Regions from separate parts of the Pseudomonas azadiae genome, predicted to be linked through region 3. Evidence: riboswitches for the same ligand, from Rfam matches in the RefSeq annotation. Region 3 holds a riboswitch; each other region holds the start of a gene.
What was found. Region 3 has a riboswitch for cobalamin ahead of cobO (cob(I)yrinic acid a,c-diamide adenosyltransferase). Riboswitches for the same ligand answer to the same signal wherever they lie in the genome.
Positions count from the first base shown of each region.

Region 1 (5,235 bases), 310 kb from region 3:
GTACCATTCCGGCCACCGGGCCGCCCACCGCGCCGGCCAACGGTACGGAGAGGAACCAGATGCCGTTCATTTTCGCCAAGGTTTTCTTGGGAAACCAGCACGCCAGGTAGAACAGGATGGCAGGGCCGAAACCGGCCTCCATCACGCCAATCAGAAAACGTAGAAAATAAAGCGTGTACTGGCTGTAGGCGAACATCATTGCGGCCGTCGCCAGCCCCCACGACACCATGATCCGACACACCCAGGCCGGCGCACCGTAGCGCCGCACGCCGAGGCTGCTGGGCACTTCAAACAGCACGTAGCCAACGAAAAACATGCTCGCGGCCAACCCATAGGCGGCGTCCGACAAGCCGAACGCCGCCTGCATCTGGCTCTTGGCGAAGCTGATGTTGATGCGATCAAAATAGGAAAACAGAAAGCAGACCATGGTCAGCGGCAGGATGCGCAGGGCAACCTTGCGGTATAGCTGCAGTTCGTCGAGGGTGTAATCGTCGCGCGCGGACGCGGTAATCGTCTTCATGGGTGTTCTCCATTATTGTCATTATTGGGGAGACGGAAACGGTGCTGAATCAGCCTGGGGCAGCAATGTTGAGTACGCCTGCCGCGCACAGTTGGGCGATCTGTAAATCGCTGTAGCCGAGTGCTTTCATGATTGGGTGGGAGTGTTCGCCGATGCGGGCCATCGGCTGGCGTGGCTGCAGGCGTCGCCCCGCGAGTGAAAACGGCAGCAAGGGCACCGAGGTGAAGCCACCGTCCTCCAACTGCAACGGCGCCAGACCGCCGCTCTGCAACAGGTGCGGGTCGTCGAACAGTTCGTGGGGTTGGCGGATCAGGGCGAAGGGAACGTCATGCGCTTGCAGCTGTGCGGCCAGGGCCTGCGCCGGCATGCTGGCAAAAATCCCCGCCAGTTGCCCCAACAGCCGCGGGCGTTGCGCAACCCGTTCAGCGTTGGTGGCCAGAAGCGGATCGGCGAGCAGTTCACCCAGGCCAAGCAATTGGCACAGCGCTCGCCACTGCCGGTCTCCCGTGGCGGCCAGGAACATCTGCTGACCCTCGGCAAATTCGAACACGTCGTAGATCGCCCACGCGCTGATGCGGCTGGGCATGGGCTCGGGGATTTTCCCGGTCACTGCGTATTGCTGCATATGCTGCGCCGCCAGTAAGACGCAGTTCTCGTAGAGCGCGGCCTGTACTTCGCACCCTCTGCCGGAGCGGTCTCGCTCCCTCAACGCCGCCAGGACGCCAATCACGCCAAACATCCCGCCCATGATGTCGTTGACCGAACTGCCCGCTCGCAGCGGTCTGCCCGGCGGCCCGGTCATGTACGCCAGGCCCGCCATCATCTGCACCACCTCATCCAGGGCCAGGCGGTTGCCGTAGGGGCCGCTGAGGAAGCCCTTATGCGCGGCATAGATCAAGCGCGGGTTACGGGCCTGCAAAGCAGCGTAGTCCAGGCCCAGTTGCCGCATGCGGCCCGGGCGGAAATTCTCGATAAACACATCGGCGGTGTCGATCAGCGCCAGCATCGCCTCGCGCCCTTGACGGGTTTCGATGTCCAGGGCCAGGCTGGACTTGTTGCGGTTGAACGCGCGAAAGAAGCCCGCGCCGGCGCCAGGCAAGCGCCGTGTTCCATCGCCGGCCACCGGTTCGACCTTGATCACCTCAGCGCCCAGGTCCCCCAGAATCATCCCGCACGTCGGCCCCATGACCATATGGGACAGTTCGACGACGCGCACCCCGTGCAATGGAAGTCCGGACATGGCGCTACCCCTTTCTAGTTAATGTGCGTCGAGGCTAGAGAGGCTATGCATAAACGAAAAGACGCAATCTACGGGGTGATCTATCGCCAGTCACGATGGATCAGCGGTGCCTCGCCCGCGCAACAAGCCACACCGTTTAACAGGTGCTCAAGCAAGCGTTGCGCGGGTGCCGACAACGCATCGCGGTCGCGCAGGCAGATCACCAGTTCGCCCAAGGCCCAGGCATCGGACAAGGCGATGATGCGCACGTCAAACAGCGGCGCGTAACGCATCACCGCCTCCCGCGGGAACAGGGCAAGCCCCAGGCCACACTGGACCAGGCGCAACGCCGCATGAAACGACGACACGCAGGCGCGGTAATGCAGCGCCTGCCCGCATTGCTCGGCCTCGCGGCGCAAAAACGTGTTGAGCGTGGCAAAAGACGACAAGCCGATGTGATCGAACGCCAGGGTTTCCTGGAACCCCACGCACGCGTGACTGGCCAAGGCATGGTCCGTGCCGACCACCACGGCCAGATGATCCTGGCGGTACGGCAACAGCTGCAGCTCACCGCACGCTACCGGACGGCGGCACACTCCCAGGTCGGCGCTGCCGTCGAGCACGCCACGTGTGACGTCGAGGCTGAAGCGTTCTTGCATATCCACCTGGACCCGAGGGTTGTGCAGCATGAACGTCGACAGTTCTTCCGGAAGAAACTCAGTCATCGCCGACACATTCGCCAGCACCCGCACATGCCCTCTTTCGCCCCCAAGGTACTCCCCCAGTTCGCTGTCGAGCCGTTCCATGGCGCGTGTCAGACCGCGCGCATGCCGCAACAGCGCCAAGCCCGCCGACGTAGGCTCGACCCCGCGCTTGCTGCGCTTGAGCAGCACCGTGCCAAAACGTTGCTCGATATCCGAGATACGTTTGCTGGCCGCTGAAGGCGCTATAAACGCCCGCTCGCTGGCCCGGCCGATGGTGCCTTCTTCACAGACCAATATGAACAGGTGCAGGGAAAAGTAGTCCAGGTGCTGCATGCTCAGCCCTTCGCGACGAACGTTGAGATCACGCCGTCTAAACGTGGCGTTTATCGATTGTCCTTCAATAAACGTGCGACCTGGCTCAATCTCATGTTTTGAAACAAAGCCGCACACGACATGGCTTACCCATGGCCTGCCCCCCGGTTTTCAACTACCATGCGGCCGCCGGTTCCCAAACGGGACTAATAGGGAATCCGAAGCGCGGTACCTGCGCGCCAATCGGAACTGCCCCCGCAACTGTAGGTGCCGAGCCTGCTCCTTGATGCCACTGGATTCCGTCCGGGAAGGCTGGAGCGTGGCGACGACGCATCAGTCAGGAGACCTGCCGGCACACGCTCAATCACTAACCGGCGGGGTGTCCGGGAAGGACATTCTTGCCCGCCTGTACCACAGCGCTCGAGGGTGTATTTCCGCTACCGTATCTCCCCAGCTCCACGTACGGTTCACCCGGAGATCGCTCCATGCTGCCACGCGTTACCGCCCTGCTCGCCAGCATCGGCTTCTGTGCCCTGGCCCACGCCGCGCCTACCCACTACCCGTTGACCGTGGAAAACTGCGGCAGCACTCTCTCGTTCCAGCAGGCGCCCGCCCGCAGCGTGACCATCGGCCAGGCGGCTACCGAGATGCTGTATGCCTTGGGCGTGGGCGACAACGTGGTCGGCACGTCGCTGTGGTTCAACAGCGTACTGCCGCAGTTCAAGGCACAGAACGACACCATCGAGCGGCTGGCCAACAACGAGCCGAGCTTCGAAGCGGTGATCGCCAAACGCCCGCAACTGGTGGCCGCCGAGCTGGAATGGGTGGTCGGCGTGCACGGTGTGGTAGGCACCCGCGAGCAATTCCATGAACTGAAGATTCCCACCTACTTGCTGCCCTCCGACTGCGAAGGCAAGGACAACCTGGTGGGTGCCGACGGCACGCGGCTGCAGCCGTTTCGCATCGAGACGATTTACAAAAGCATCAGCCAACTGGCGCAAATTTTCGACGTACAGGATCGCGGCCAGCAGTTAAATGACGAACTCAAGGCGCGTCTGGCCAAGTCCGTCGCCACGGTGCAGGGCAAAGGCCTCAAGCACGCCAGCGCGCTGGTGTGGTTCTCCAGTTCCGAACTGGCCAGCGACCCGTACGTGGCCGGCCATAAAGGTGTTCCCGAATTCATGCTGCAGACGCTGGGCTTGCACAACGTGGTGCAGTCCGATGAAGAGTGGCCCGCCGTCGGCTGGGAAACCATCGCCAAGGCCAACCCGACCTTCCTGGTGATCGCACGCATGGACCGCCGTCGCTACCCCGCCGACGATCATGAAAAGAAACTCGCCTTTTTGCGCAGCGATCCGGTGACGCGCAACATGGACGCGGTGAAAAACAACCGCATCATCATTCTCGACGCCATGGCGCTGCAGGCCAGCATTCGCACGTTCGACGGCCTTGAACAACTGGCGGCCGCCATCGACGGCTACGACCTGCCCAAATGATCCGCACCCTACTCGCCCTGGCCTTGCTGCTGATCGCCGTGCTCGCCGGCGTGGCCATCGGCGAAACCGCCATCTCACCGCACGTGGTGCTGCAGGTACTGGCCAACAAGCTGTGGGCCGCCGGTTATGTGCTGGACCCCATCGATGAAGGCGTGGTGTGGAACTACCGCCTCACACGCGCGCTGGTCGCCGCCGCCTGCGGTGCGGGGCTGGCGACGTGCGGGGTGATCCTGCAGTCGTTGTTGCGCAACCCCCTGGCCGATCCGTACCTGCTGGGCATCAGCGCCGGTGCCTCGACCGGCGCGGTGCTGGTGGCGTTGATGGGCGTGGGCGGCGGGCTGGTTTCGTTGTCGGCCGGTGCGTTTGCCGGCGCGATGGCGGCGTTCGCCCTGGTGATCCTGCTCGCGCGCGCCAGCGGTTCGGCCAGCGGCACCGGCCAGATCATCCTCGCCGGCATTGCTGGTTCGCAATTGTTCAATGCGCTCACCGCGTTCCTGATCACCAAGTCCGCCAGTTCCGAACAGGCGCGCGGCATCCTGTTCTGGCTGCTGGGCAACCTCAGCGGCGTGCGCTGGCCCTCGGTGTGGCTGGCGGTGCCGGTGGCGGTCGCAGGGTTGGCGGTGTGCCTGTGGCATCGTCGCGCGCTGGATGCGTTCACCTTCGGCAGTGACTCGGCGGCGTCCCTCGGCGTTCCCGTGCGCCGGGTGCAGTTTGTGCTGGTGGGCTGCGCGGCGCTGGTGACCGCAGTGATGGTGTCGATTGTCGGCTCCATCGGCTTTGTCGGGCTGGTGATTCCCCATGCCGTGCGCCTGTTGCTCGGCACCGGCCATTCGCGTCTGCTGCCGGCGAGTGCGTTGGGCGGCGCGCTGTTTTTGATCGCGGCGGATGTGCTGTCGCGCACGCTGATAAAAGGCCAGGTGATTCCGGTCGGTGTGGTCACGGCGCTGGTCGGCGCACCGGTGTTCGCGCTGATCCTGATCGGCC
Region 1 covers NZ_JAHSTY010000001.1:780,092-785,326, forward strand. The annotation lists gene KVG91_RS03470 (MFS transporter) at 1-520, opposite strand, end outside; gene KVG91_RS03475 (CaiB/BaiF CoA transferase family protein) at 570-1,760, opposite strand; gene KVG91_RS03480 (LysR substrate-binding domain-containing protein) at 1,841-2,776, opposite strand; cobalamin riboswitch at 2,929-3,123, shown strand; gene KVG91_RS03485 (ABC transporter substrate-binding protein) at 3,241-4,251, shown strand; gene KVG91_RS03490 (FecCD family ABC transporter permease) at 4,248-5,235, shown strand, end outside.
Region 1: linked by a shared signal. The riboswitch ahead of KVG91_RS03485 (ABC transporter substrate-binding protein) and the one ahead of cobO (cob(I)yrinic acid a,c-diamide adenosyltransferase) in region 3 are both predicted to bind cobalamin.

Region 2 (5,235 bases), on a different contig from region 3:
AGGCGTCATGATCGTGATCGTCTTCACCCTCGTGGTGGTGGTCGTGATGGCTGTGGCGGCCGTCGATGTGCTCCTCGGAGCCGGCGCCCAGGCCAATCAGCACGTCCAACGGCACGCGACCGCTGCTGGCTTCGATGACTTTCACCGCTGGCGGCAGTTCTTCGGCGACTTCCAGGCGCACACGGGCCAGGTCTTCGGCGCTGATCAGGTCGGCCTTGTTGAGGATCACCAGGTCGGCGCTGGCCAGTTGGTCGGCGAACAGCTCGTGCAGCGGCGATTCGTGGTCCAGGTTCGGGTCGAGTTTGCGCTGGGCATCCACCTGGTCCGGGAAGGCGGCGAACGTGCCGGCGGCCACGGCCGGGCTGTCGACCACGGTGATCACCGCGTCAACCGTGCAGGCGCTGCGGATTTCCGGCCACTGGAAGGCTTGCACCAAGGGTTTTGGCAGGGCCAGGCCCGAGGTTTCGATGAGGATGTGGTCAAGGTCACCACGACGCGCCACCAATTCGCGCATCACCGGGAAGAACTCTTCCTGCACCGTGCAGCACAGGCAGCCGTTGGCCAGTTCATAGACACGGCCGTTGGCCTCCTCCTCGGTGCAACCGATGGAGCATTGCTTGAGGATTTCACCGTCGATGCCCAGCTCGCCGAATTCGTTGACGATCACCGCGATGCGCCGGCCTTGGGCGTTGTCGAGCATATGGCGCAGCAAGGTGGTTTTGCCCGAGCCGAGAAAGCCGGTAACGATGGTGACGGGAAGTTTGGCCAGTGTTTTCATCGGATGCCCTTTTGGGGCGGGCATACGGGACGAGAAGCCCTGCGACGGCGCGCAGCAGCGGATTTCGTCACCGGATCACCCCGCCCGGTTGAATTGAAAATCGGTTGCGAGGCAGGTCTCCTGGCTTGGGGCTTGCAGGTCTTGCGACCGGCGCCGACTGCGCCTTCCCGCCGATATGGCAGTGGCGTGGCAGTCAGCTCAACCCTTCACAGTTGCGGGGGCAGCCGCGGCTTGAACCGCGTTCCCTTCTTAGCTTCGACCTGGGCCGAAGAACCTCGAGGGTGCAAGGCTACGCAGTGCGCGGGGGCGGGTCAATGTCGGCGATGGCGGACTTGCCGCTCAGGCTTGGCCCCTCCCCCACACACTCACCGAAATTATCCTCTTGGCGACGTGAAACACAGGGAAAGACTTCCCCGGGAACGCCTCGGCAGCGGGCGCCACCTATCAACGCAACTGCCGTCGATCAACGTGATTGACGACAGGACTGCCACTCTACTGTCATCAATCAAGAGTCATTCAGAATGCTGCCAATCGCCAACCTCAACACGCCGCTGTCATTCTCCAGCAGCTCGCCCGAACATACGGTGCAGAAACGCTCGACGTCGAACTTACCAAACCCGCACTGCAATGTAGGCAACAAACACCTGCTCAGCATGATTAAAGAGCATTTCCGGGAGTACGCTGCGGGCGCTGACGATCAGTATGTAAACTTCAACGAACTGAAAGAAGCAGCGGGGTTGCGCCCTACCACCCGAACGTTTTCCGCAGAAGCAACCGCAGCGGCCAAAGAACTGCTTGAACGGCCCAACCTGCTGCGTGAACTGGATATAGGTATCGGTTTCCTGGGGTTTCCGGGAAATGAGGACCAGCGATTTGACATCGAAAACCTTGATTACCTGATCCGGGCCAACCAAAGTACTGTGACCTTCTGCAGGCAAGGGAAGTGGATTTGATCGCTTGGACCCAACACGCTCATGACAGGCACGCCCTGGATTTGACGCACATTGGTCGAGCGTGTTCTCCTGAACATCTTGTTTCGGGTGCCCTTCACAGGGTGAAACGGGAAACCGGTGCGTCATAGCGTTACGACAAGTCCGGTGCTGCCCCCGCAACGGTAAGTGAGTGAAGCGTCAGATCCACTGTGCCTCTACGGCATGGGAAGGCGATGCTTATAGGCCCGATGCCCCTCGCAAGCCCGGAGACCGGCCCGAAAAATCAGATAACAAACCCGCGGTGGGCGGGCGCTGTTCAAAACCCTGCGTGCCTGGCTCGCGGGGTTTTCATGCGCTCGTTTCACCCTGACACCTGAAGGGACGCGCCATGTCGATCATCAGCAGCACCTCGCACTCCACCTGCAGCACCACGACCCTGAGCCAACGCCTGACCGTCGCCATCGGTGCGTCGATTCTCGGCGCCTGCCTGGTGTATTTCGCCGGCTTCTCGCATATCGAGGCGGTGCATAACGCTGCGCACGATACCCGCCACAGCGCCGCGTTCCCGTGCCACTGAGGCCTGCCGAGATGATCAAGCGTATTGCACAAACCGCAGGTTTCACCGGATTGCTGGCCGCCCTGCTGCTGACCCTGCTGCAAAGTTTCTGGGTGGCTCCGTTGATTCTGCAGGCGGAAACCTTTGAACAGGCCCCGGCCGCCACTGAAGTTGCGCACGAACACGCAGCCGGTGCTGCGGCTCACACCCACGACGCAGAGGCTTGGGAGCCGGAAGATGGCTGGCAGCGCGTGCTGTCCACCACGGGCGGTAACCTGGTAGTCGCCGTCGGTTTCGCCTTGATGCTTGCGGGCCTGTACACCCTGCGCGCGCCGACCCGCACCGCTCACGGTCTGCTCTGGGGCCTGGCCGGCTACGCAACCTTCGTGCTGGCGCCGACCATGGGCTTGCCGCCCGAGCTGCCGGGCACCGCCGCCGCTGACCTGGCGCAGCGGCAGATCTGGTGGATCGGCACCGCCGCGTCTACCGCTGCTGGAATCGCCCTGGTCGTGTTTGGCCGCAACTGGCTGCTCAAGGCGCTGGGCGTGGCGATCCTGGTCGTTCCCCATGTGATCGGCGCGCCGCAGCCGCCCGTGCATTCGATGCTGGCGCCAGAGGCCCTGGAAGCGCAGTTCAAGATCGCGTCGCAGTTGACCAATGTTGCGTTCTGGCTGGCCCTGGGCCTGATCAGCGCCTGGCTGTTTCGCCGCAACCGCGACGATCGAGACTCGGCATGATCCTGGTGGTCGGCCTGGGTTGCCAGCGGGGTTGTGACGTTAACGCCCTGCTGGCCCTGTTTGACGGCGCGCTTGCCGAAGCCGGTATCGAGCGCCAGCGGATCAATGCATTGGCCAGTATCGACCGCAAGCAGGATGAGCCCGGCTTGCTGGCGCTGGCGGCGCTGTTGAACCTGCCGCTTCAGTGCTTCAGCGTGGAGCAACTGGCGCCTTATGCCGAACACCTGAGCCACACATCCGCGGTCGCGTTTGCCCATACAGGCTGCTACGGCATTGCCGAAAGTGCCGCCCTGGCTCTGGCCGAGCAGCTTGCCGGCAGCCCCGCCCGCCTGCTGATCACCCGCCGCAAAACCGCCCAGGCCACCTTTGCGTTGGCTTGCACCGGCTGAAAACCCGATAATCGCCCTCTGCGATCATGAGCAATCTTCATGCTCTGCCGTTTTTTAACAGGATTTCCACCATGACCGTCTACTTCATCGGTGCCGGCCCCGGCGACCCGGAATTGATCACTGTCAAAGGCCAACGCCTGATCCGCGACTGCCCGGTGATCATCTATGCCGGCTCGCTGGTGCCGGCGGCGGTACTCGACGGCCATCAGGCGCACACACTGGTCAATAGCGCCGAGTTGCACCTGGAACAGATCATCGACCTGATCAAGACTGCCCACGCGCAGGGCCATGACGTGGCGCGCGTGCACTCCGGCGATCCGAGCCTGTATGGGGCGATCGGCGAGCAGATCCGTTATTTGCGGGAGCTGGGCATTCCTTTCCAGATCATTCCCGGCGTCACGGCGGTGGCGGCGTGCGCGGCATTGCTGGAAACCGAACTGACCCTGCCGGACATCGCCCAGAGCCTGATCCTGACCCGCTACGCGGACAAGACCCCCATGCCGGCCGGCGAAGATTTCGACAGCCTGGCGCGGCATGGCACCACCATGGCGATCCACCTGGGGGTCAATCATCTGGAGAAAATCGTCGCCGAACTGCTGCCGCACTACGGCGCGGACTGCCCGATTGCCGTGGTGCACCGCGCGACGTGGCCGGACCAGGATTGGGCGGTGGGGACGCTGAGTGATATCGGCAAAAAGGTCGCCGTCAAAGGCTTTCGGCGCACGGCGCTGATCATTGTGGGGCGGGTGCTTGCCAACGATAGCTTCAGCGAGTCGTCGCTGTATCGTGCGAGCCATGCGCACCTCTATCGCCCCTGAATAAATGCGGTCAAAAGGGTGGGAGCTGGCTTGCTCGCGAAAGCGTTGGGTCAGTCACCAATGATTTGGCTGACACGACGCATTCGCGAGCAAGCCCGCTCCCACAGTTGATGTAATTTGTCTGATAGATATCGCAAGATATTGAATTTAAAGCATAAAAAACGGCGCTCACGGGCGCCGTTTTTGTGTTCGCAGTGAACGCCTTACTCAGTAGTAGGCATTTTCTTTCTGCGTGTGGTCGGTCACGTCACGAACACCCTTGAGCTCCGGGATACGCTCGAGCAACGTGCGCTCGATGCCTTCGCGCAGGGTCACGTCTGCCTGGCCGCAGCCCTGGCAGCCGCCGCCGAACTTGAGCACGGCGATGCCGTCCTCCACCACGTCGATCAGGCTGACCTGGCCGCCGTGACTGGCCAGCCCCGGGTTGATCTCGGTTTGCAGGTAATAGTTGATGCGCTCGTTGACCGGGCTGTCGGCGTTGACGTTCGGCACCTTGGCGTTCGGCGCCTTGATGGTCAACTGGCCGCCCATGCGATCAGTGGCGTAGTCGACCACGGCGTCATCCAGGAAGGCTTCGCTGAAGGCATCGATATACGCGGTAAAGCTTTTCAGCCCCAGGGCGGTGTCTTCAGGCTTCTCTTCCCCGGGCTTGCAGTAGGCAATGCAAGTCTCGGCGTATTGGGTGCCAGGCTGGGTGATAAAGACGCGGATGCCGATACCCGGGGTGTTCTGCTTGGACAGCAGGTCAGCCAGGTAATCGTGGGCGGCGTCGGTAATGGTTATGGCAGTCATGGAAACTCCTCACAGGCTTGCCGGCAGTTTACGCCAAATCATTACCGAGGTACAAAGTCCTAGTATTTTTGTCGGGAAAGACTCGCTCGTTCCTCAACGCCAAACCAACGCTTGAGTGCAGGATAAGTACGCTTTTCCAGCCATTGGTAGCTCCCCCATGCGCCTACCGCCGTCACTACGATGCACACCAGCAACATGGCATAGGGGTTTATTCCCAAGCGTTCGGCGACAAA
Region 2 covers NZ_JAHSTY010000002.1:2,025,630-2,030,864, forward strand. The annotation lists gene cobW (cobalamin biosynthesis protein CobW) at 1-778, opposite strand, end outside; cobalamin riboswitch at 872-1,071, opposite strand; gene KVG91_RS25505 (hypothetical protein) at 1,300-1,731, shown strand; cobalamin riboswitch at 1,800-2,003, shown strand; gene KVG91_RS25510 (CbtB domain-containing protein) at 2,099-2,287, shown strand; gene KVG91_RS25515 (CbtA family protein) at 2,299-3,003, shown strand; gene KVG91_RS25520 (cobalamin biosynthesis protein) at 3,000-3,392, shown strand; gene cobM (precorrin-4 C(11)-methyltransferase) at 3,464-4,210, shown strand; gene nfuA (Fe-S biogenesis protein NfuA) at 4,418-5,002, opposite strand; gene KVG91_RS25535 (acyltransferase family protein) at 5,062-5,235, opposite strand, start outside.
Region 2: linked by a shared signal. The riboswitch ahead of KVG91_RS25510 (CbtB domain-containing protein) and the one ahead of cobO (cob(I)yrinic acid a,c-diamide adenosyltransferase) in region 3 are both predicted to bind cobalamin.

Region 3 (5,235 bases):
GGATAAAACTCGGCCACCGGTCCCAGGCACAACACAGCCAGGGGTTTTGCGCCAGGCGGCAAACCCAGCAGGTCGGCGAGCGCCTGCGGCTCGAACAGCGAGACCCAGCCCATGCCCAGCCCTTCGACGCGGGCCGCCAGCCACAGATTCTGGATGGCACAGGACAGCGAGGCCATGTCCATTTCCGGCAAGGTACGCCGCCCGAAAATGTGCCGCTCGCGATCGTCCATCAACGCAGCCACCAGCACTTCGGCGCAATCGTGGATGCCTTCGACCTTGAGCTTCATGAACGCATCGGAGCGCTCGCCCAGGGCTTCGGCGGTGCGGATGCGCTCTTCCTCCACCAGTTGCTGGATTTGCCCACGCAGGTGACGGTCACTGATGCGAATAAAGCGCCAGGGCTGCATCAAGCCAACACTGGGGGCCTGGTGCGCAGCCTGGAGCAGGCGGTGCAGTAACTCGGGGGCTACCGTGCCGCCGCTGAAGTGGCGCATGTCGCGGCGTTCGGCGATGGCGCGGTAAACGGCGTCGCGGTCGGCCTGGGGGAAGGCGTTGTCAGTCATGGCCCTATCGCGGGCAAGCCCGCTCCCACAATTGCCCGAGTTGAAACACTATCCAAGGTGGGAGCTGGCTTGCCTGCGATAGCGGTCTCAAGGTCCGGCGCAAATAATGCGGCCACCGCCGATGGATTGGATGGAAAGTAAAAGTGCACGTAGGAAGCCGTCATCCGCCCTTGTCGGTAAACCGCCTCTGCCCCGCGCCCACCATTGGGGCTCAGGCCACGAGCAATCGGCTGGCATTCGGTGCTGGTCAGGGAATGGTGATAGGTATGGCCACGCAACGTGCCTTCCGGCAGCTCGACACTTTGCAACGCCAACGCCGCCAGTTTCTTTTGCATCACCGCATCGCCCTGCAACAGGCCGACCAGTTCGGCGCGGGTGCCGTCGACATCGGTCAGCGAGTCCAGCAGGTAGAGCATGCCACCGCACTCGGCAAGCAAGGGTTTGCCGGCCGCATGGTGAGCGCGGATCGCGTCAAGCATCGGGGTGTTTTGCGACAGCGCCTGGTGGTGCAGTTCCGGGTAACCGCCGGGCAGGTAGAGGCTGTCGGCATCAGGCAATGCGCGATCGTGAATGGGCGAGAAAAACTTCAGCTCGGCGCCCATTGCCCGCAGCAGGTCAAGACTGGCACCGTAGGTAAAAGCGAAGGCTTCGTCGCGGGCCACAGCAATACGCACGCCATTGAGCAGTGGCTCGGCCTCGATCACTTCCGGCGCGGCAAAGGTCACCGGCGGCGGCAAGGCGACTTCGCAACTGCTGCCCAGGGCTTGGGCGGCGGCGTCCAGGCGCACATCCAGGTCATTCAATTCGCTGGCCTGCACCAAACCAAGGTGGCGGCTGGGTAATTCGATACCGGTCTCACGGGACAACGCGCCGTACCAGCGCAGGCCCTCGGTGAGGCTGCCTTCGAGCAATTGCGCATGGCGCAGGGTACCGACGCGGTTGGCCAGCACGCCGGCGAACGGCAGATCCGGCTGATAGCGCGCCAGGCCCAGCGCCAACGCGCCGAAGGTCTGGGCCATGGCCGTGCCGTCGATCACGGCCAATACCGGCACGCCGAAATGGCGCGCCAGGTCGGCGCTGGACGGAGTTCCGTCAAACAGGCCCATCACGCCTTCGATCAGGATCAGGTCCGCTTCACCTGCCGCTTCCCACAGTAACCGGCGACTTTCCTGCTCGCCCACCATCCACATGTCCAATTGATACACCGGCGCACCGCTGGCGCGTTCGTGGATCATCGGATCGAGGAAATCCGGGCCGCATTTGAACACGCGCACCTTGCGCCCCAGGTTGCGGTGCAAACGGGCGAGCGCGGCGGTGACGGTGGTTTTGCCCTGGCCGGACGCCGGTGCGGCGATCAATACGGCCGGGCAATGACGGGGCTGATTCAAAGTTCGACGCCCTTCTGTGCCTTGATGCCGGCCTGGAATGCGTGCTTGAGCATGCCCATCTCGGTGACGGTGTCGGCCATCTCGATCAACTCGGGCTTGGCGCCACGGCCGGTGACCACCACGTGCTGCATCGGTGGCCGAGCTTGCAGGTCGCCGAGCACCTGGTCGAGGTCGAGGTAGCCGTGCTTGAGAGCAATGTTGAGTTCGTCCAGCACCACCATGCCGATGCTCGGGTCTTGCAGCATCGCGCGGGACACCGCCCAGGCCGCTTCGGCGGCGGCGATGTCGCGCTGGCGGTCCTGGGTTTCCCAGGTAAAGCCTTCGCCCATCACATGGAAACGTACCTGCTCGGGGAAGCGGCGGAAGAACAACTCTTCGCCCGTGCTGTGGCGCCCCTTGATGAACTGCACCACGCCGCACTGCATGCCGTGGCCCATGGCCCGGGCGAGCATGCCGAACGCGGAGCTGCTCTTGCCTTTGCCGTTGCCGGTCAGCACCAGGAGCAAGCCGCACTCGTTGGGGGAATTGGCGATGCGTTCGTCGATCACGGCTTTTTTGCGCAGCATGCGCGCCAGGTGGCGTTCGTCGCGGTCGGGGGAATCGGTCATGACAGCTCTCCGTTGGGGCTGGACAAAAACGGCGGGCAGGAAAAAACAAAAAACAGACAGCCAAGCATCGCCCACCGTGATGCTGTTGGATGTTTCAGGCCGGTCTCCGGGCTCATGAGTGGCCTGTGCATGCACAGCAGGCCAACGCTGCGCCTTCCCATATCACATGGATACAGTGGCAATAAAGGCAGCGCCTTGACTCATTTACCGTTGCGGGGGCAGCGCCGGGATCGCGGCAGCACTGTGTACAAGTGCGCTCGCTCACCGGCTTCCCTGTTTCACTCTGTCGACGCGCACGCCACAGAGCACCTGGAACAAGCCGCGAAGGTTAGTGGGTTGGGGGTGGAGCGTCAATTAAAGCTGGTGGTGTACTTGAACCATCGCACCGTCGCCCTCCTCTACCCTTACAGGTATCAAGGAGTACACCATGCACAAAACAAGACTCGCCCTACTCATCATGGTCGCCGGCACCCTCGCTGCCTGCGGTGAAAGCTCCACCCTCCAGGTCTCCGACGGTACCGGACCGTCGCCCCAGTTGCCCGAACCGAACAAAACCCTGATCCCCACCGTCAATATCGCCCCCGCCATCGGCTGGCCCGAAGGCGTGAAGCCCACGGCCGCCGCCGGCACCCAAATAGCGGCGTTCGCCGAAGGCCTGGACCATCCGCGCTGGCTGTATGTGCTGCCCAATGGCGACGTGCTGGTGGCGGAAACCAACGCGCCGCCCAAGCCGGACGACGCCAAGGGCATTCGTGGCTGGGTCATGGAGAAAGTCATGGGCCGTGCCGGCGCCGGCGTGCCGAGCGCGAATCGCATCACATTGCTGCGTGACGCCGACCACGACGGCGTCGCGGAGACACGGACAGTGTTCCTGGAAAATCTCAATTCCCCCTTTGGCATGACACTGGTCGGCAACGACCTGTACGTGGCCGACTCGGACAAGCTGCTGCGCTTTGCCTATCAACCGGGTGAAACCGCGATCAAGGGCGCCGGTACGACAGTCGTCGACCTGCCCGGCGGCCCCCTGAACCACCACTGGACTAAAAACGTGGTGGCTAGCAAGGACGGCAGCAAGCTGTACGTAAGCGTGGGCTCCAACAGCAATGTCGGCGAAAACGGGCTTGAAGCGGAACAGGGCCGAGCGGCGATCTGGGAAGTGGATCGCGCCAGCGGCCAGCACCGTATCTTCGCCTCCGGCCTGCGCAACCCGAACGGCATGGCGTGGGAGCCGCAGAGCGGCAAGCTGTGGACGGCAGTGAACGAGCGTGACGAGATCGGCAGCGACCTGGTGCCCGACTACATCACTTCGGTCAAGGATGGCGGTTTCTATGGCTGGCCGTTCAGTTATTACGGGCAGCATGTGGATGTGCGTGTGACACCGCAGAACCTGGACCTGGTGGCCAAGGCGATTGCGCCGGACTACGCGGTCGGCCCGCACACCGCTTCGTTGGGCCTGACCTTTACCGAAGGCAGCAAACTTCCGGCGCCGTTCAGCAATGGCGCGTTTATCGGGCAGCACGGTTCGTGGAATCGCAAGCCGCACAGTGGTTATAAGGTGATCTTCGTGCCGTTTGAAGGTGGCAAGCCGACAGGGCAGCCGGTGGATGTGCTGACCGGGTTTCTCGATAAGGATGAAAAGGCCATGGGCCGGCCGGTGGGTGTGGTGATTGACCAGCAGGGGGGGTTGCTGGTGGCGGATGATGTGGGGAATACGGTGTGGCGGGTGTCGGGGGCCAAGTAGGCTATCTTGGGCAGATCACAAAACAGTTTGTTGCCGTGGCGGCCTTTGGGCCGACCAGGCTGTTGGGGTTGGACGGGTACATATCCGTTATTTGGGTCACGGCGGCTATGGGTTCCGCCCTTACGGCGGGTCACTTTGGAAAAGCCGGAATGCCGGCCCAGCCCAAAGTAACCAAAGGGCTCTTGCCCCACCACTCGGTACCTCGCTTAGGCTCGGTATGCCCTCACTCCGGCTTGAATCCGTGGGCCGCCGTCATGGGCCATCCATGGCCCAGGACGGCTAACCCGGCGTCCTGCCGGGTTACCCACGAATTCAAGCCTGCGTTCGGCCAGCGTGGTTGACGGGGCGCCTGAGATCAAGATCAAAATCAAAATCAAAATCAAAATCAAAATCAAAATCAAAAGCCAGAGCCAGAGCCAGAGCCAGAGCCAGAGCCAGAGCCAGAGCCAGAGCCAGAGCCAGAGCCAGGCAGTCTGAGGTCTATCTGATGTATGGAGATCAAACTGTGGGAGCGGGCTTGCTCGCGAATGCGGTGGATCAGTTACAGATGCACTCGCTGACACACCGCATTCGCGAGCAAGCCCGCTCCCACAGTTTTAACCGAGTTCGACACGAATACCGGTCGGCTCTAAGGCCGCCGCGCTTTGGCTTTTGATCTGGGATCGCCCCGTCAACCACGCTGGCCGGAATTCGACAGTGATTTGGGGGGTAAACCGGCAGGACGCCGGTTTAGCCGCCCCGCGCCATGGATGGCGCGTGGCGGCGGCCCCCCAAATCAGTGTCGGATTACGGGCATGCCGAGCCTAGGCGAGGCACCGAGTGGTGGGGCGAGGACTTTTTGGTTACTTTTTGGTCCTTCAAAAAGTGACCCGCTGTAAGAGCGGAACCCTAAGTAGCCGTTACCGCAGCAACGGATATGTACACCGAAAAAACCC
Region 3 covers NZ_JAHSTY010000001.1:1,089,975-1,095,209, forward strand. The annotation lists gene bluB (5,6-dimethylbenzimidazole synthase) at 1-563, opposite strand, end outside; gene KVG91_RS04830 (cobyrinate a,c-diamide synthase) at 560-1,951, opposite strand; gene cobO (cob(I)yrinic acid a,c-diamide adenosyltransferase) at 1,948-2,559, opposite strand; cobalamin riboswitch at 2,640-2,887, opposite strand; gene KVG91_RS04840 (PQQ-dependent sugar dehydrogenase) at 2,987-4,300, shown strand.